Regions from separate parts of the Streptomyces sp. NBC_01454 genome, predicted to be linked through region 4. Evidence: riboswitches for the same ligand, from Rfam matches in the RefSeq annotation. Region 4 holds a riboswitch; each other region holds the start of a gene.
What was found. A riboswitch is a leader RNA that binds a small molecule or an ion and turns the genes downstream of it on or off. The one in region 4 is predicted to bind cyclic di-AMP.
Positions count from the first base shown of each region.

Region 1: another riboswitch for cyclic di-AMP. It lies ahead of OIU81_RS08965 (M23 family metallopeptidase); the one in region 4 lies ahead of OIU81_RS02085 (C40 family peptidase).
Region 2: another riboswitch for cyclic di-AMP. It lies ahead of OIU81_RS22010 (transglycosylase family protein); the one in region 4 lies ahead of OIU81_RS02085 (C40 family peptidase).
Region 3: another riboswitch for cyclic di-AMP. It lies ahead of OIU81_RS13860 (C40 family peptidase); the one in region 4 lies ahead of OIU81_RS02085 (C40 family peptidase).

Region 1 is NZ_CP109460.1:2,063,965-2,068,700, forward strand. It holds gene OIU81_RS08950 (bifunctional acetate--CoA ligase family protein/GNAT family N-acetyltransferase) at 1-376, opposite strand, end outside; gene OIU81_RS08955 (HPr family phosphocarrier protein) at 597-878, shown strand; gene OIU81_RS08960 (GntR family transcriptional regulator) at 1,278-1,967, opposite strand; gene OIU81_RS08965 (M23 family metallopeptidase) at 2,248-3,027, opposite strand; cyclic di-AMP (ydaO/yuaA leader) riboswitch at 3,040-3,196, opposite strand; gene OIU81_RS08970 (M16 family metallopeptidase) at 3,410-4,736, opposite strand, start outside.
Region 2 is NZ_CP109460.1:4,944,387-4,949,122, forward strand. It holds gene OIU81_RS22005 (transglycosylase family protein) at 212-1,288, shown strand; cyclic di-AMP (ydaO/yuaA leader) riboswitch at 1,540-1,706, shown strand; gene OIU81_RS22010 (transglycosylase family protein) at 1,714-2,388, shown strand; gene eno (phosphopyruvate hydratase) at 2,728-4,014, shown strand; gene OIU81_RS22020 (FtsB family cell division protein) at 4,173-4,625, shown strand; gene OIU81_RS22025 (DUF501 domain-containing protein) at 4,721-4,736, shown strand, end outside.
Region 3 is NZ_CP109460.1:3,192,855-3,197,590, forward strand. It holds gene OIU81_RS13850 (M23 family metallopeptidase) at 1-528, shown strand, start outside; gene pcrA (DNA helicase PcrA) at 568-3,039, opposite strand; cyclic di-AMP (ydaO/yuaA leader) riboswitch at 3,326-3,508, shown strand; gene OIU81_RS13860 (C40 family peptidase) at 3,516-4,655, shown strand.
Region 4 is NZ_CP109460.1:572,750-577,485, reverse strand. It holds gene bioB (biotin synthase BioB) at 1-263, opposite strand, end outside; gene OIU81_RS02100 (8-amino-7-oxononanoate synthase) at 420-1,634, shown strand; gene OIU81_RS02095 (LysR family transcriptional regulator) at 1,677-2,594, opposite strand; gene OIU81_RS02090 (LysE family translocator) at 2,666-3,334, shown strand; gene OIU81_RS02085 (C40 family peptidase) at 3,406-3,879, opposite strand; cyclic di-AMP (ydaO/yuaA leader) riboswitch at 3,884-4,074, opposite strand; gene OIU81_RS02080 (hypothetical protein) at 4,363-4,671, opposite strand; gene OIU81_RS02075 (ATP-dependent Clp protease proteolytic subunit) at 4,678-4,736, opposite strand, start outside.

The DNA.
Region 1 (4,736 bases), 1.5 Mb from region 4:
CGCGGCCCTGGTGGGCGTCCTGGACGAGGAAGGCGACCTCCGCCTGGTCGTCCTCGGGGTCCTTGGCGGGCAGGCCCTGGTCGTTGATCCGGTCGTAGCGGACGGTGGCGATGAACTCGCCGCCGACCATCGCGGCGAGACCGACCCGGTCGACGTAGTCGTGGTGGGTGAAACGGTGCACATCGCGGTCGGACAGGCGCGGGTAGGGGGCGAAGAAGCGGTAGTACTTCGACTCGTCCGAGACCTGTTCGTAGAAGGAGACCAGCCGCTCGGCATCGTCGGGGGTGATGGGGCGGATCCGCGCCGTCCCGCCGTCACGCAGCACCACGTCTGCTTCCCAGTGGGTCGGGTACGCGTGGTCCTGCGACTTCTGCATGCGGACAGCGTACGGCCGGGCACCGACAACGGGCCCGGCGCGCGTACGCTCGGGGTGCAGGCAGGCCGATGATGCCGTGGAGACCGTGCGGCGGGCCCGGCCGGCCGGGCCTCCCTTGGGGACCAGGGGCGGCGAAGGCCAGCAGGCGCGTCCGCTGGAGCAGGTCCGGCAGCGTGAGAGACTGGTCTAGACAACAGTCACGACTTTGAAGGGCAACACCATGGCAGAGCGCCGCGTCAATGTCGGTTGGGCCGAAGGCCTGCACGCCCGCCCCGCGTCGATCTTCGTCCGCGCGGCCACCGCCTCCGGTGTCCCGATAACGATCGCCAAGGCCGAGGGCAACCCCGTGAACGCCGCCTCCATGCTCGCGGTCCTGGGCCTCGGCGCCCAGGGCGGCGAGGAGATCGTGCTGGCCTCCGACGCCGACGGCGCCGAGGCCGCGCTCGACCGCCTGGCCAAGCTCGTCGCCGAGGGTCTCGAGGAGCTCCCCGAGACCGTCTGAGCCCACAGGCTCTCTGCTGTACGCGGCGGCCCCGTCGCGGCGACCGGTCACCGGTTGCCGCGACGGGGCCGCTTCACTGCGCCCTGAGTCCGAGGCGGGGCCACGGTGTGTGCACGGCCGCCGCGCGCGCCTTTGTCGCGCGGGTGCACCGGATTTTCCCGACCACCCGGAAATCCGGCGGGCGAGAAATAGCGCGCACGTCAGCTGTGACAACCCATCTCGGTGCCGCAAAACGTGCACCATTCGGCGCGCACCATTCACCGTTCGCGGCGCCACAGAATAGATCCCCGAATACCGGCCGCATTTGCACCGGAGGGATCTCGCTTCTGCTCACCGAAGCCCGTTCCACACGTCCCGCACTTCTTCGCATGCGGGACCTCTTTGTATACGGGACGGTTGTTAAGGGCGGACGCGCACCGTGTTGACGGGCGGTTTCGGATCCCTCACCCCGGTCTTGAGCGGGCGTCGCAGCCGGTACACGGGGAGTGAGCGCTCGACATGAGCCGCCATCAGGGCGCGGGCCCGCTCCGCGTCTCCCCGGGCCACCGCGTCCAGCACGGCACCGTACTCGTCCCACGACTCGGCGGAGCGGGTCGGCGGCTCCACGGCGTACATCCACTCGATCTTGCGCCGCAGCTGGGTCAGCAGCGCCGTCAGGCTGGGGCTGCCGACCGCCTGGGCCAGCGTCTCGTGGAACCAGTCGTCCAGCTGCTGCAGGTCCCCCGGATCGCCGTGCCGGGCCCGCTCGCGGCCGAGCCGCACCAGGCCGCGGAGCACCTTGAGGTGGGCCGGGCTGCGGCGGGCGGCCGCGCGGGCGGCGCCCAGCGGCTCCAACAGGGCGCGGACGTCCAGGAGATCGGCCGCCTCCTGCGCGGTGGGCTCGGCGACGCAGGCCCCGGCGTGGTGGCGGGTGGTGACGAAGCCCTCGGACTGCAGGGTGCGCAGCGCCTCACGGACCGGCACTCTGGAAACGCCGTAACGGGCCGCGAGGATCTCCTCGATCAGCCGGCTCCCCGGCGCCAGCGCACCGGAGACAATGTCGTCGCGAATCGCCGTGCACACCGCATGCGCGGAAATATGGCCTCGCATCTTCCGAGCCTCCGCCGTGATCCCCAGGAAACGCCGCCGGTCGGCGGCTTTTCCGTGACTCTATTAGACCGGCACGGCTTTTCCGACGGGCACAGAATATTCATGGATACTTTTGGCCGGAAGTCGTGGGCACGCCGGCTCCGCCTCCGGTGCACGCCCCCCGCACCGCAAACGCGACGCCGCGCCGGATACGCCGAAGCCCCGGTCATGGGACCGGGGCTTCGGGAGGACGCGCGGTGCGGGGCACCCCTCCCGGGCGTGGGGACGGGCCAGCGGCAGGTCAGACGTTGACGCCGTGTGCGCGCAGGTAGGTGATCGGGTCGATGTCCGAGCCGTAGTCGGGGCCGGTGCGGGCCTCGAAGTGCAGGTGCGGGCCGGTGGCATTGCCGGTGGCACCGGAGAGGGCGATCTGCTGGCCGCGGGTGACCTTCTGGCCGACCGAGACGGCGAACGACGACAGGTGACCGTACTGGGTGTACGTGCCGTCGTTCATCTTGATCACGATGTTGTTGCCGTACGAGCCGCCCCAGTCCGCCTCGACGACGGTGCCCGAGCCGACGGCACGGACGCTGGTGCCGGAGGCGGCGTGGAAGTCGATGCCGGTGTGGCTGCCCGAGGACCACAGGCTGCTGGACGCCTTGTAGCCGGTGGAGACGTAGGAGTCGGCGACCGGCGCGACGAAGGTGTTCAGACGCTTGCGCTCGGCATCGCGGGCGGCGCGCACCTTGGCCTTGTGGGCGGCCTCGGCACGCCGCTTGGCCTCGTCGGCCTGCTTCTTCGCGACGGCTTCGGCCTTCGCCTGTGCGGCGGCGGACTCCGCGGCGGCGCGCTGCGCGTCGGCCTGGGCCGCGACATGGCCGGCGAGCTCGTCACCCATCACGACGGCCTGCTGCAGACCGGTGTCATGGGTGGGTGCCACGTCCGTCGCGGCCAGTGCCGGCGAGGCCACGGAGGCGACCACACCGCCCGCCGCGAGGGTGGCTATACCGGCGACGTTGCGGGTCGTCCGGGTAGGACGGTTGGCGCGGCGGTGCTTCCCGGTGGCACGGATGAACGCCATGTACGGGCTTGTCCTTTCCCTCCTTCTCGCCTACCGGGTTAGCTGACGGGTTCGGAGCAGGAAGGTCTCCTACGGGCTCCTCGGGAGAGGAGTCCGATTCACCCCAAGGGACGCGTGGGTCCCCGGCTCCCCTGGCTCGCGCCGTACGGGGACTCGGCGATGACTGTCCGGTGCCACTGTTGTGGCGGACTTGTGACGAACAGCCGGGACGACGCTAAACGGGGCCACTTTCGTGGGGCAAACAGAAGCCGATTTTTGTGCGGGATGCCACAAGAACCTGCGCAACCAGCTGTAAGAAAACGGACATACAGCGGCTCCCGTGGCGAGTGAGTGCCACGGGAGCCGCTTTGTCGATATATGACCTTTCGTCATACGGGCGGGGTTAGCCGCCGACGACCGTCACCTCGCCGATGCCCAGCTCCTTGACCGGCTCGGCGATCTGCGCCGCGTCACCCACGAGGACCGTCACCAGCCGGTCCACGGGGAACGCGCTGACCGCCGCCGCGGTCGCCTCGACCGTGCCGGTCTCCACGAGGCGGGCGTACAACTGCGCCTGGAAGTCATCCGGGAGGTGCTGCTCCACCTGGTCGGCCAGCGTGCCCGCGACGGCCGCCGCGGTCTCGTACTTCAGCGGCGCGACCCCGACGAGGTTCTGCACGGCGACATCCCGCTCGTCGTCGGTCAGCCCCCCTGCCGCGAGGGTCCGCAGCACCTTCCACAGGTCCTCGAGGGCCGGAACGGTGGAGGCGGTGTCCACCGAGCCGCTGATGGCCAGCAGCGCGGCACCCGTGGCCCCCTCGGGGGACGTGGGGGCGGTGGAGCGGAGCACCTGGCCGAACGCGCGCACCCCGTAGGTGTAGCCCTTCTCCTCACGCAGCACACGGTCCAGACGGGAGGTGAGGGTCCCGCCCAGGCAGTACGTGCCGAGGACCTGCGCGGGCCACACCCGGTCGTGCCGGTCGGGGCCGATCCGGCCGATGAGCAGCTGCGTCTGGACGGCACCGGGACGGTCGACGATCACCACGCGGCCGGTGTCGTCGGCGGCGATCGGCGAGGCCTTCAGCGGCTCGGCCGTCGAGCCGCTCCAGGCGCCGAGGGTGTCGGCCAGCGCCGCGTCCAGGTCGACGCCGGTGAAGTCGCCGACGATGACGGCGGTGGCCGTGGCGGGCCGTACATGGGCGTCGTAGAAGCCGCGGACGGCCGCGGCGTCGATGCGCGCGACGGTCTCCTCGGTACCCTGGCGCGGGCGCGACATCCGGGCCGTGGCCGGGAACAGCTCCTTGGACAGCGCCATCGCGGCGCGCCGGGCCGGGTTGGCGAGCTCGTGCGGGATCTCGTCGAGGCGGTTGCGGACCAGCCGCTCGACCTCGCTCTCCGGGAAGGCGGGGGCGCGCAGCGCGTCGGCGAGCAGGCCGAGCGCGCGGTGCAGCCGGGAGGCCGGCACCTCGAGGGAGACCCGTACACCGGGGTGGTCGGCGTGCGCGTCCAGGGTGGCGCCGCAGCGCTCCAGCTCGGCGGCGAACTCCTCCGCGTCGTGCTTGTCGGTGCCCTCGGACAGCCCCCGCGCCATGATCGTGGCAACGCCGTCCAGGCCCTCGGGCTCGGCGTCCAGGGGCGCGACGAGGTTGATCTCGACGGCGACGACCTGCTGGCCGGGGCGGTGGCTGGTCAGGAGGGTGAGACCGTTGGGCAGTTGGCTGCGGTCCGGC
Region 2 (4,736 bases), 4.4 Mb from region 4:
CGTCAGCCGCGTGACCATTGCGTGATCTGCGCTACACCGACTTGTGACTACCCGTGACCCCGGCTACCTTTCGACCGACGATCGACGGGCTTCATTCGATCGGCCGAAGCGGGGGAGCGGTGAACCGGTGTATTGGTGCTGCCCTGCCCGCCCCGGCCGGAAGTCCGTCGGACAGCTCGTCCGACAACTCCACCGCGCGAAAGGCATCCGCATGCGTTCCGGGAACGGCCGACACCGTCGCCCCCGTCAGGCACCGGCCATCTTTGTCACCGCGGGAGTGACCGGCGCCGGCATCGCCCTGCCGCTGCTCGGCGCGAGCGGTGCCCACGCCGCCGACACCACGACCTGGGACAAGGTCGCCCAGTGCGAGAGCGGCGGGGAGTGGAGCGCGGCCGCGGGCAACGGCTACTACGGCGGCCTGCAGCTGACCCAGGAGATGTGGGACAACTACGGCGGCTCCGCCTACGCCTCACGCCCCGACCTCGCCAGCCGCGCCCAGCAGATCGTGGTGGCCCAGTCGATCCTCGACCGCCGCGGCCCGGAGGTGTGGACCAGCTGTGCGGCGGACGCCGGGCTGGCCCGGGACGGCCGCGCGCCGGAGGTCAACCCCGGCAGCACCGGCACCCCGGCGCCCGACCCGTCCGACGACGGGGACGCCACCGACCCCTGGGGCTCGTCCGGCATGCACGACGGCTCGGAGGCCACGGGCGGGCAGGACGAGCCGGGCGGCGACACGGGCACCGGACCGTCCGACGAGCCGACGCGGTCGACGCCCTCGCCCGACGCCCCGGACTCCGGCCGCGGCGGCGACCCGTCCGGCACGCCCGACCCGTCCGGCTCCGCGACGCCCGGCGACGGACAGAAGGACCCCTCGCCGTCCGCCGACCCGTCCGACGCCGGCAGCCGCCCGGACACCACCGGCACGCCGCGGGAGAAGCCCGCCCAGGGCAGGCACCGCGGAGGTGCGGACCACAAGGGCGGCGACGGCAGCCAGGACGGCCGGAACGGTCAGGACAGCCGGAACAGTGGGGACAGCTGGAACAGTGGGGACGGCCAGGGTGACGGCGGCGGCAGGGCCTCGCGCGGCGGTGACGCGCACCGTTCGGGCCCGGCGGCCGACGGCGACTACACCGTGCGCCCGGGTGACAGCCTGTCAGCCATCGCCACGGCCCACCGGCTGGCCGGCGGCTGGACCGCCCTCTACGACCGCAACGAGGGCGTCATCGGCTCCGACGCGGACCTGATCCAGCCGGGCCAGGTGCTCGATCTCGGGCAGAACGCAGGCTAGTTCGTCCCCCTTTGCCCCCTTTGGTGAAAGTGAGACAAGGGTCTCGTTGACCTCAGGGGGCCCGGGACCGTCCGGCCCCGGCGTACCGCGCCCCACCTGCGGAGATGTGACCCAGTCGTGATCGAAATCGGTCAACTTGGCGCAGATGGTGGGGTTTGAACACCACGGGGGTTGCTGCTTAACGTCAGGACCGCTCGCCAAAGCGGGCCCTCCGGTCACACGCCGAATCCTGCCGGTGATCGGGGGCAGTTGACGCGCAAGCGCCGTAGGCAGGAGCGGGGGAACCAAGGTAAGTGCCGGCCCCGCCCGTGAAAGCGGGCGACCGGCTTGGGGTGAAGCCACGTGCGATGCGCACACGGCCGGGCCACTCACAGCCCGAACCCGACAGCTCACCTCGCAGGCGTCGGTGAGGAAACGAACGAACCATGCTGATCAACAAAGGCAAGCACAGTCGTCCCTCCAAGGCCGTCCGCGTCGCCACCCTCGCCGGCATAGCCGGTGCGGCCGTGGCCGTCCCGCTGATGGGCGCCACCTCCGCCTCCGCCGCCTCGGTCTCCACCTGGGACAAGGTCGCCCAGTGCGAGTCCGGCGGCAACTGGTCGATCAACACCGGTAACGGCTACTACGGTGGCCTGCAGTTCTCGAACTCCAGCTGGGCCGCCGCCGGCGGTACCCAGTACGCACCGCGCGCCGACCAGGCCTCCAAGAGCCAGCAGATCGCCGCCGCCGAGAAGCTCCTCGCCATCCAGGGCCCGGGCGCCTGGTCCTGCGCCGGTGCCGGCAACCTGACCGCCGGCGGCCCCGCCGCGAACGTCGACACCTCCGGCTCCCAGACCAAGTCCGCCCCGCAGCAGGACTCCGGCAAGACCGAGGCCAAGACCGAGGCCAAGAAGGCCCCGGCCGCGCCCGAGAAGCGTGCCTCGCGCTCCACCGAGCGCAAGTCCCTGGGCCACGGCAACTACACCGTGAAGGCGGGCGACACCCTCGCCAAGATCGCCAAGGCCCACGGCACCAACTGGAAGTCGGTCTACGAGGCCAACAAGTCGGTCATCGGCGGCAACCCGAACCTGATCCTGCCGGGCCAGAAGCTCAACGTCTGAGCCGTTTCCTCACCGGAACTCCTGCCGGCCCGAGCGGCGGGCCCGCTTCCTCCGTGAGACAGCCCCGCCCGGCGCGCCATTCCCCCCAGCGCGCCGCGGCGGGGTTTCTCACACCTCGGGTCGCACCGGGGGAGATCCACTGCCGGCGCAAGCCGCTGACCGGCACCGTTCCGCGGCGTTGGCCGGTGCGCGAACAATGCGGTCAAAGGTCCCGTGAACTGGGCCTTTGGGCTCTTCCTTCCGTAATTCCGTCCCACGGAGCGGGCCAAGGGCAAGCTCACGCGCCCGGGGCCGTTAGGCTCGTGCTGCAGAACTCCAGACACCCACGAAGGAGACAACGTGCCGTCCATCGACGTCGTCGTAGCCCGCGAAATTCTCGACTCGCGAGGTAATCCCACGGTCGAGGTCGAGGTCGGCCTCGACGACGGCAGCACCGGCCGTGCCGCCGTGCCCTCCGGTGCCTCCACCGGCGCCTTCGAGGCCGTCGAGCTCCGCGACGGCGACCCGAACCGCTACCTCGGCAAGGGCGTGGAGAAGGCCGTCCTGGCCGTCATCGAGCAGATCGGCCCGGAGCTCGTCGGCTACGACGCGACCGAGCAGCGGCTGATCGACCAGGCCATGTTCGACCTGGACGCCACCGACAACAAGGGCTCGCTCGGCGCCAACGCCATCCTCGGCGTCTCCCTCGCCGTCGCGCACGCCGCCTCCGAGGCCAGCGACCTCCCGCTGTTCCGCTACCTCGGCGGCCCGAACGCGCACGTCCTGCCCGTGCCGATGATGAACATCCTGAACGGCGGCTCGCACGCCGACTCCAACGTGGACATCCAGGAGTTCATGATCGCCCCGATCGGCGCGGAGTCCTTCTCCGAGGCGCTGCGCTGGGGCGCCGAGGTCTACCACACCCTCAAGAAGGTCCTGAAGGAGCGCGGGCTGTCCACCGGCCTCGGTGACGAGGGCGGCTTCGCCCCCAACCTGGGCTCCAACCGCGAGGCCCTCGACCTCATCCTCGAGGCCGTCAAGCAGGCCGGCTATGCCCCCGGCCAGGACATCGCGCTCGCGCTGGACGTCGCCGCCTCCGAGTTCTGCAAGGACGGCAAGTACCAGTTCGAGGGCAAGGACCGCTCGGCCGCCGAGATGACCGAGTACTACGAGGAGCTGGTCGCGGCCTACCCGCTGGTCTCCATCGAGGACCCGCTGTTCGAGGACGACTGGGCCGGCTGGAAGGTCATCACCGACAAGCTCGGCGCCAAGGTGCAGCTCGTCGGCGACGACCTGTTCGTCACCAACCCCGAGCGCCTCGCCCGCGGCATCGAGGAGGGCTCCGCCAACGCGCTGCTGGTGAAGGTCAACCAGATCGGCTCGCTGACCGAGACCCTGGACGCCGTCGAGCTGGCCCAGCGCAACGGCTTCAAGTGCATGATGTCGCACCGCTCCGGCGAGACCGAGGACGTCACCATCGCCGACCTCGCCGTCGCCACCAACTGCGGCCAGATCAAGACCGGCGCCCCGGCCCGCTCCGAGCGCGTCGCCAAGTACAACCAGCTGCTGCGCATCGAGGAGATCCTCGACGACGCCGCGGTCTACGCCGGCCGCTCCGCCTTCCCGCGGTTCCGTCACGGCAGCTGACCCACGGCGGCCCGCCGCCCCGGGGGACCGGGGCGGCGAGGGCTAATCGGGCGAGACAACCGCCCAGCACCCCGTACGTCCCCGGCAACGGTCCCGTACCGTTGCCGGGGACGCGTCTGCTTCAGCAGTCAGGCGTCCGTCAGTGAAGGGGAGACGACGTGCCCGCGGACCGGTTCTCGACCGCGACCCGACTCAAGGCCCTCGGCGAGCAGGCCGCAGCCCGCGTCTACCGTGCCCGCCCGCCCCGCCGCAACCGCCTCACCGGCCGCGCCGCCCTGCTGGCCCTGGTGATGTGCTCGCTGGTCGTCGCCCTCGCCTACCCGATAAGGCAGTACGTCTCCCAGCGCTCCGACATCGCCGACCAGCGCCACCGCGCGCAGGACGCCGGCGCCGCCCTGGAGCGGCTGCGCGAGCAGCAGGCCCGCTGGCAGGACCCGGAGTACGTCCGTCAGCAGGCCCGCCGTCACCTTCACTACGTCATGCCGGGCGAGACCGGCTACCTCGTCCAGGACGGCTCCGGCACCGGCTCCGCGCCGAAGGGGCCGCAGGCCGCGCAGCGCCCCTGGTACGAGAATCTCTGGGACGCCGTCGACTCGGCCGACAAGCGGTAGGGCCGGGCCCGTACCGCCGGCGGGCGCCGCCCCGTACTGTCGGATACGGGACGGCATGCCCGCCCCGCTCACCACTCACCTCACCGAAAGCGCACATGGACACCCCCCCGC
Region 3 (4,736 bases), 2.6 Mb from region 4:
GGGCTCAGCGCCAGCGCCGATGACTTCCGCGACCGGGCCAGCCGGACGCAGGAGCGCATCGACCTCAAGGAGCGCCAGTCGCTGGACCGCAAGCGCAAGGCGGAGGACGCGGCCCGCAAGGAGGCCGCACGCCCCAAGTTCGTGCTGCCCGTCACCCAGCACGGGCTGAGCGCCACCTTCGGCCAGGCCGGCGTCAACTGGATGTCCGTGCACACCGGAATCGACTTCCCGGTCAGTTACGGCACCCCGGTCATGTCCGCCACCGACGGCACCATCCGCACCCAGTGGAACTCCGCCTACGGCAATATGGCGATCGTGACGGCGCCCGACGGCACGGAGACCTGGTACTGCCATCTGAGCAGCACCAAGATCCGTTCCGGGGAGGTCAAAGCCGGTGAGCGGATTGCCTATTCGGGCAACTCCGGCAACTCCACCGGGCCGCATCTGCACTTCGAGGTGCGCCCGGGCGGCGGCGCGGCGGTCGACCCGCAGCCGTGGCTGCGCGACCACGGCCTCAACCCGAACTGACCGCCCCCCGCACACCCGCCGTTACGGCTCCCCCACCGGCTACAGCTTCTCCACCGGCGCGTACCGCAGCAGCAGCCGCTTGGGCTTCTCGCCGCCGAAGTCGATGGTCGCCTCGGCGTTGTCGCCGCTGCCCTTGACGCCCACGACCGTGCCGAGCCCGAAGCTGTCGTGGGTGACGCGGTCGCCGACGGTCAGCGAGACGACCTGGCGGTCCTTGGCCCGGCGGGTGGCGAAGCCGCTCGGCCCCTTGGTGCGCGACGACAGCGCGGAGCCCAAGCCGCCACCGGCGCCGCCCGAGAGCCCGCCCATCGACGCGGACGGCGTCGCCTGGCCCGTGCGCTTCCACTCCACGTACTCGCCCGGGATCTCCTCCAGGAACCGGGAGGGCGGGTTGTACGAGGGCTGGCCCCAGGCGCTGCGCATCGTCGAGCGGGTGACGTAAAGCCGCTCGCGGGCGCGGGTGATGCCGACGTAGGCCAGCCGGCGCTCCTCCTCCAGCTCCTTGGTCTGGCCCAGCGAGCGCATGTGCGGGAAGACGCCGTCCTCCATGCCGGTCAGGAAGACGACCGGGAACTCCAGGCCCTTGGCGGTGTGCAGCGTCATGAGGGTGATGACGCCGCTGCCGTCCTCGTCCTCGTCCGGGATCTGGTCGGAGTCGGCGACCAGGGCGACCTGCTCCAGGAAGTCGGAGAGGGTGCCCCCCGCAACGGCAGTGCCGGGTGCCTCCGCATCCACACCGCGGTCCTGCTCGAATTCCAGGGCCACGGCGGCGAGTTCCTGGAGGTTCTCGATCCGGGTCTCGTCCTGCGGGTCGGTGGAGGCCTGGAGCTCGGCGAGGTAGCCCGTGCGCTCCAGGACCGCTTCCAGGACGGTGGCGGGGCCGGCGCCGGACTCGACGATGGTGCGCAGCTCCTCCATGAGGACGTTGAAGCGCTTGACGGCGTTGGCGGAGCGGGCCGCCATGCCGTACGCCTCGTCGACCCGGCGCAGCGCCTGCGGGAAGGTGATCTTCTCGCGCCCCGACAGGGCGTCGATCATCGCCTCGGCGCGGTCGCCGATGCCGCGCTTGGGGACGTTCAGGATGCGGCGCAGCGGGACGGTGTCCTCGGGGTTGGCGAGCACCCGCAGATACGCGAGGACGTCGCGGACCTCCTTGCGCTCGTAGAAGCGCACTCCGCCGACGACCTTGTAGGGCAGCCCGACCCGGATGAAGATCTCTTCGAAGACCCGGGACTGGGCGTTGGTGCGGTAGAAGACGGCGACGTCGCCGGCCTTGGCGTCGCCGGCGTCCGTCAGGCGGTCGATCTCGTCGGCGACGAACTGCGCCTCGTCGTGCTCGGTGTCGGCGACATAGCCGGTGATCCCGGGGCCGCTGCCGGCGTCGGTCCAGAGGTTCTTGGGGCGGCGGTTCTCGTTGCGCTCGATGACGGCGTTGGCGGCGGACAGGATCGTCTGCGAGGAGCGGTAGTTCTGCTCCAGCAGGATCGTGGTCGCGTCGGGGTAGTCCTCCTCGAACTGGAGGATGTTGCGGATGGTGGCACCGCGGAAGGCGTAGATCGACTGGTCGGCGTCGCCGACGACGCACAGCTCGGCCGCCGATTCGGCGGGGCCGACCAGCTCGCGCACGAGGGTGTACTGGGCGTGGTTGGTGTCCTGGTACTCGTCGACGAGGACATGGCGGAAGCGGCGGCGGTAGTGCTCGGCGACATCCGGGAAGGCCTGGAGCAGACTGACCGTCGTCATGATGATGTCGTCGAAGTCCAGGGCGTTGGCCTCGCGCAGCCGGGCCTGGTACATCGCATACGCCTCGGCCAGCGTCTTCTCGAACCCGTCGGCGGCCGTCCCGGCGAAGCTCTCCTCGTCGATGAGCTCGTTCTTGAGGTTGGAGATCTTCGCGCTGAAGGACTTGGGCGGGTAGCGCTTGGGGTCCAGATCCAGATCGCGGCAGACCAGCGCCATCAGGCGCTTGGAGTCGGCGGCGTCGTAGATCGAGAAGGAGGAGGTGAAGCCCAGCTTCTTGGACTCGCGGCGCAGGATGCGGACGCAGGCGCTGTGGAAGGTGGAGACCCACATGGCGTTCGCGCGCGGGCCGACGAGCTCCTCGACGCGCTCCTTCATCTCGCCCGCGGCCTTGTTGGTGAAGGTGATCGCGAGGATCTGGCCGGGGTGGACATGGCGCTCGGCCAGCAGATGGGCGATGCGGTGGGTGAGCACCCGGGTCTTGCCGGAGCCGGCGCCGGCGACGATCAGCAGCGGGCCGCCGGTGTGCACCACGGCGGCCTTCTGCTCGTCGTTGAGCCCCTCGAGCAGCGCGGCGGCATCCACGGCGGGGCGGGCGGCGCCGTCGCGGTAGTGGGTCTCTCTGGGGCCGGGCGCGTCGAATTTCCCGCCGAAGAGGTCGGCGGGGATCTCCTCGGGGGCTGGCTCGTGCCCGTCCTCGGGAGGCGGCGGGTGCTCCTCGCCCTTGTGGCCGAGGTCCGCCAGGAAGCTGTCGTCAAAGAGGCTGCTCATCGCCCACCGAGTCTAGGCCGCCGCACTGACAACCCGCCGCGCAGTGCCGATTGTCGGCCGTATACCGGGCGCGCGGGGCGGCGCGCTGGTCAGGCGGCCGGGCCCGGGCCGAATGGTGCGGCGCCCCGTCTACCCGAATCCGACATCTGCCACAACAACCCCCGCATCGCGTTCAGGTCACAAAAAGGTTTCGGGCATATCGAACATCAGCCTTCACAGGAGCCACACGAGTTGGCTAACGTCCTCGCTCAGGCAGCCCGCCTCCCCGCGTACGACAGTGTCCGCACGGGCCGCCGCGCCGAGTCCGGCCCTGCCATGAGGCACCCGGAGCCGGGGACCCACCAGCACCACCGGGGTGAATCGATCCGTACGGCCGTCACAGACGGACGTCGGACCGTAGGGCAAGCCTTCCGTCATCGACACCGCCCGAACCCGACAGCTAACCCGGTAGGCGGTCACGGAAGGAGTTGCCGGCCTTGGCGTCCCATCGCAAGCCGCGCACCAGCGTCCTCGCCTCGCCCGGAGGCCGCCGTACGGCTGCCGGGCTCACCACCGCTGCCCTCGCGTCGGTCACCCTGCTCTCGCAGACCGCCGACGCGGCCCCCAGGGCGCCGAAACCCACCGTCGAAGAGGTCAAGAAGAAGGTCGACGACCTCTACCACCAGGCCGAGGTGGCCACCGAGAAGTACAACGGAGCCAAGGAGCGCGCCGGCGAACAGCAGCACACCGTCGACGGCCTGCTCAACGCCGCGGCCAAGCGCGCCGAGCAGATGAACAGGTCCCGGCACCAGCTGGGCATGTACGCGTCGGCCCAGTACCGCACCGGCGGGATGAACCCGACGGCGCAGCTGATGCTCGCCAAGGACCCGCAGCAGTTCTTCGACCGCAGCCATCTCATGGAGCGGCTGACCGGCCGGCAGAAGCAGGCCGTCACCGACTACCAGGAGCAGGCGGCGGCCGCGGCGCACCAGCGGGCCGAAGCGACCGACAGCCTGGAGCGGCTGCAGAAGTCGCAGGCGTCCCTCAAGGAGTCCAAGCGCTCCGTCCAGGACAAGCTGACCGAGGCCCGTCAGCTGCTGTCCCGGCTGACCGCGCAGGAGAAGGCGCGGCTGGCGCAGCTGGAGCGCGAGAAGGAGGCGGCCGCCAAGCGCAAGGCCGACGAGGAGGCGCGCAGGCAGCGCGAGCGGCAGCACGACGGCGGCGGTTCCGCGGGCGGCCAGACCGGTGGCGGCTCGGACGGCGGCGGTTCGACCGGCACCCCGTCCTCCACCAAGGCCGCGCAGGCGATCGCCTTCGCCCGCGCCCAGATCGGCAAGCCGTACGTCTGGGGTGCGACCGGCCCCAGCTCCTACGACTGCTCGGGGCTGACGCAGGCGGCGTGGAAGGCGACCGGCGTCACGATGCCGCGGACCACCTGGGACCAGGTCAAGATCGGCACGCGGGTGTCCACCAAGGATCTGCAACCCGGTGACCTGGTGTTCTTCTTCGACGACATCAGCCACGTCGGGATGTACATAGGCGACGGCAAGATGATCCACGCGCCGCACCCGGGCGCCAGCGTCCGGGTGGAGTCGATCTACTACATGCCCATCTACGGGAGCGTCCGCCCGGGCTGAGGCCCGGCGCCCTCCGCTCCCCCACAGGCCACCCCCCACGGCCACCCCCCACACGCCACCGCGCGGCCGTCGCCTCCGATA
Region 4 (4,736 bases):
AGCCAGGTGTACTTGAGGATCTCCGCCTTCGACCCCAGCCGCTGCGAACAGTACGAGCAGTCCTCGGGGCACAGACCCGACTTGAGGTTGACGAGATAGTTGAGTTTGACCCGCCGCCCGAACCACTGACGGCGCACCTTTCCGGCCGCGGCCACGACATCGAGCAGTTCGTCATCGGAGGTCGCCAGCACGGCCAGCGCCTCTTCGCGGGTCGGCAACTCGCGCCGCAATCCCTTGTCCACCAGTGCGTTCAGCAGGTCCATGGCGTTGATCCTGGCCTACGTCACCGTCCCCGGCCAAGGAGGATTCCCACAACGACCCTGGATGGAGGTGTGTGTATCGCCACACTGTGGGCCTGCGGAACGACCGCTAACGTCTATCAACAGCCCACAATCGAGGCCCACGGACGAAGGACGCCGATGCCGCAGGACTCCGCCCCCACGCTGCCCCGCGACAGCTCACCGGCGGCCCCCGCCGAGGCCCGCCGTCCGGCACCCGGCACCGCCTTCGACTGGATCGATGAAGCCCGCGACGCACGCCGGCGCGCCGGACTGGTCCGCACCCTTCGTCCCCGCCCGGCCGACCACCCGCTGCTCGACCTGGCCGGCAACGACTACCTCGGACTCGCCCGGCACCCCGAGGTCACCCGTGGCGCGGCCGCCGCCGCACACCGCTGGGGCGCGGGCGCGACCGGCTCCCGGCTGGTGACCGGCAGCACCGAACTCCACGCCCGGCTGGAGTCGGAACTCGCCGCCTTCTGCGGCTTCGAGGCCGCGTTGGTGCTCTCGTCCGGTTACACCGCCAATCTCGCCGCGGTCACCGCGCTCACCGCCGCCGGCACCCTGGTCGTGTCCGACGCGGGCAACCATGCCTCCCTCATCGACGGCTGCCGGCTGTCCCGGGCCCGCACCGAAGTGGTCCCGCACGCCGACCCGGAGGCCGTACGCGCCGCGCTCGGCGGCCACGACGGCCGGGCGCTCGCCGTCACCGACTCGGTGTTCTCGGTCGACGGCGACGCCGCCCCGCTCCCCGCACTCGCCGAGGTCTGCCGGACGCGGGGCGCCGCGCTGCTCGTCGATGACGCCCACGGACTGGGCGTCCTCGGCGAGGGCGGCCGCGGCGCACTGTGGGCGGCCGGGCTCGCCGGCGACGGCGATGTGGTGACCACCGTGACGCTCTCCAAGTCGCTGGGCGCGCAGGGCGGTGCGGTGCTCGGCCCGGCCCGGGTCATCGAGCACCTGGTCAACACCGCCCGGTCGTTCATCTTCGACACCGGTCTCGCCCCGGCGGCGGCCGGCGGCGCACTCGCCGCGCTGCGGGTGCTGGGCCGTGAACCGCAGCGCGCCACCCGGGCCGGGCAGGTCGCACGCACGCTGCACGACCGGCTCACCGCGGCAGGTCTGACGGCGGTGCGGCCGGACGCCGCGGTGGTCTCGGTCCGCGCGCCCTCGCCGGAGGCGGCGGTCGGCTGGGCCGCCGACTGCCGCGCGGCCGGACTCGTCGTCGGCTGCTTCCGGCCGCCGTCGGTGCCCGACGGGATCTCCCGGCTCCGGCTGACCGCCCGGGCGGACCTGACGGACGATCAGATTGACACGGCGGTCGGCACGATCCTGGCCACGGCGCCGGTCGGCTGACCCGTCGTCAGGAGCGGGCGTCGCCCGTCGTCGTTCCCGTGGTCACGGTGCGGGGGAGTGGCGGGCGAACGCGCCGCGCAGCAGGGCCCGCAGGGTGTCCGCGGCCGGGCTGCCGGCGTCGGGCCGGTGGGCGACCGCGATCCGGCGGCGCAGCTCGGGCGGGTCCAGCCGGCGGACCCCCAGCGGTGTCACCGAGCCCTCCGCCACCATCTCCGGAACCACCGCCACCCCCAGCCCCGCGCTCACCAGCGCGCACGCCACCGCATAGCTCGGCGACTCACAGCGCACCGCGACGCTCGCCCCGGCCGCCGCCAGCACCGCCTCCACCTCCCGCCGGTTGGGATTGGCCGGCGCCATGCTGACCAGCGGCTGTCCGGCGAGTTCGGCGAGCGGCAGCCGTCCGGGGCCCGCCGACAGGGCATGGCCGGGCGCCGTGACCAGCACCAGCTCCTCCGTCAGCAGCGGTTCGAGGCGCACCCCGTCCGGCGGCGGCATCGCCTCGCCCGGCACATAGGCATGCGTCAGCGCCAGATCGACGTCGCCCACCGCCACCGCCTCGGCGGCCTGTGGCGGCACGTACTCCGTCACGCTCAGCTCCACATCGGGGTGCGCCCGGCGGAAGGCGCTGAGCGCGGGCGGCAGCAGATGCGTACCGGCGGTCATGAACGTGCCGACCCGCAGCCGGCCCCCGGACAGCCCCGCCAGCCGGGCCAGCTCGTGCCGCGCCTGCGCCAGCTCGTCGAGCACCCGCCGGGCCCGCACGAGCAGCAGCTCCCCGGCCGCCGTCAGCCGCGTCCCCCGGTGGTGGCGCACCAGCAGCGCCGTCCCCGCCTCCCGCTCCAGCTTGGCCAGCTGCTGGGAGAGTGCGGGCGCGGTGTAGCCCAGTCGGGCGGCGGCCCGGGTGATCGAGCCGGCCTCGGCCACCGCCACCAGTGCGGCCAGTCGTGTGGGGTCGTACATAAGAACCTCTTTAGGCCCTCCCAGAACATTGCCACTACCCATTAAAGGCTCTGACCAGCGAAGCTGCTGGCATGGACGGACAGCTGATGGCCTTCACCGGAGTCGCCGCGGGCATGGTCACCATGCCGGGCGCGGACTTCGCGGTCGTGGTGCGCAACGCGCTCGACTCGCGGCGCGCGGGGGTGGCGACCGCGGTCGGGGTCGCCGGCGGGCTGCTGGTGCACACCGCAGTGGCGGTGGCCGGGCTCGCGGCCGTGCTGGTCGCCGTGCCCGCGCTGTTCGGGGCCGTCCAACTGCTCGGCGGGGGCTATCTGTTGTATCTGGGGGCCCGCGCGCTGACCGCGGCATTGCGGCGCCCGGCGGCCACCACGGACCCGACGGCCGCACCCGCTGAAGGGGCGCCGGGCGACGACAGCCACCCGGCCGCGCCGCTGGGCACCGCGCGCAGCCTGCGCCAGGGCTTCCTGGCGAACGCGCTCAATCCCAAGGCCCCGGTCCTCTTTCTCAGTCTGCTGCCGCAGTTCGTCCCGGCGGGACAGCCCGCACTGCCCCGTACGCTGCTGCTGGCCACCCTGGTCGTCGCGATGGCGCTGGTGTGGTTCCCCGCCGTCGCGCTGCTCGTCGACCGTCTGGGCACCTGGTTGCGCCGCCCGCGGGTGGCCCGTGCCCTGGAGGCCACCACCGGAGCGCTGCTGACGGCGCTGGGGGGCGTCCTGCTGGTCGAGGTGGTGCTCGCCTGAATCGCGGCACGCCCCGTGCCTCCGGCCGTTCGGCCGGAGGTAATTGACGGGTAGTCAGAAGAGTGCGCGGCTCAGCGCACCCGCCCGTACCAGACCCCGTGGCTCCAGATCCGTTCCAGCCGCACCGTGCTCCCGGCCTTGGGCGCATGCCACATCCGGCCGTTCCCGGCGTAGATCCCCACGTGGTAAATGCCGCTGCCCGAATGGAAGAAGACCAGGTCGCCACCGCGGCGGGCCGCGGCCGGGACGTGCCGGGTGCGGCTGTACTGCGCGGCGGCGGTACGGGGCAGGACCCGGCCGGCGCGCAGGAACGAGTACAGCGTCAGCCCGGAACAGTCGAAGGCGTTGGGCCCCTGGGCGCCGTACCGGTAGGGGGAGCCCCGTTTGGAGGCGGCGACCCGCAGCGCGTGTGCGGACACGGACGCGGCCTCCACGTCCCCGGTCGCTCCCGGGGCGATCATCGTTCCGCCGAGCGTGACCAGCGTCAGCGCGGCGACGGTGCCGGTGCGCGCCAGCACACTCGGCGTATGCATGCGCACAGTCATGCGCAAACCCTTCGTCAGCCGCCTGCGAAGGAAGACCTGTCGGGTTCGGGCAGGCGAAGAATGCCCGGCCGTGCGTACGGCTTCACCCCAAGGAGTCCGCCGGCCCGTGAAGGCCGTGGACCCCGTCCTGCTCGGGTCCTCCGCTCCCGCCGGTCCAGAACGTCGACCGGACATCCGGTACGGCGGCGGGATTAGGCGCCCGTCCGGACCGCCCCGTCGCTGTGGCGGGGTCTTGTCGTCGAAGGGATCCTCACGCACCCGCCGCCCAAACTCCGAGTTGAAATTGCCGTGTGTGAGATGGGTCACATTTGGCCTGAATGGTGGGTTTTGTTCCCTCAGGCGTCAGGATCCCGGGTGTCGCACGCCCCGGACCTGGAACGAAACATCCGGGACCGGAGAAATTGCCGGTGAAGGGGCAATTCGTGGCCACTGCGCAACGGCCGTGAGGGCTACGCCGTATGGGCAGCCCCACCGCGTGTCGCGTCAGATCTCCTCGGGCGGCGGCAGCGCCACGAGCCCGGCCCGCCGTTCGCCGTCCAGCACCCGCAGCGCGCGGGTCAGGGTGTCGCGGTGCAGCTCGCTCTCGCCGCGCTGGTGCATCAGTGTCAGCGCGTCCCGCAGTCCGGTGGCCTTGCCGACGAGTGCCTGGGCGGCGCGCAGCCCGCTGTAGGTGCCACCGCCGCGGGCCGGGTTGATGCGGCCCAGCAGATCGAGCACCTCCAGATAGCGGTCGATCAGCTCACCCTCGGCGCGGGTGAGGGCGGGCAGCGGCGGGAGTTCGGGTGGCAGCATGCGCGCTCACCGCCCGGTGGGCGGGTGCGCCGACTGCTTGCGGTCGCGGGTGAGGCCGTCGATCA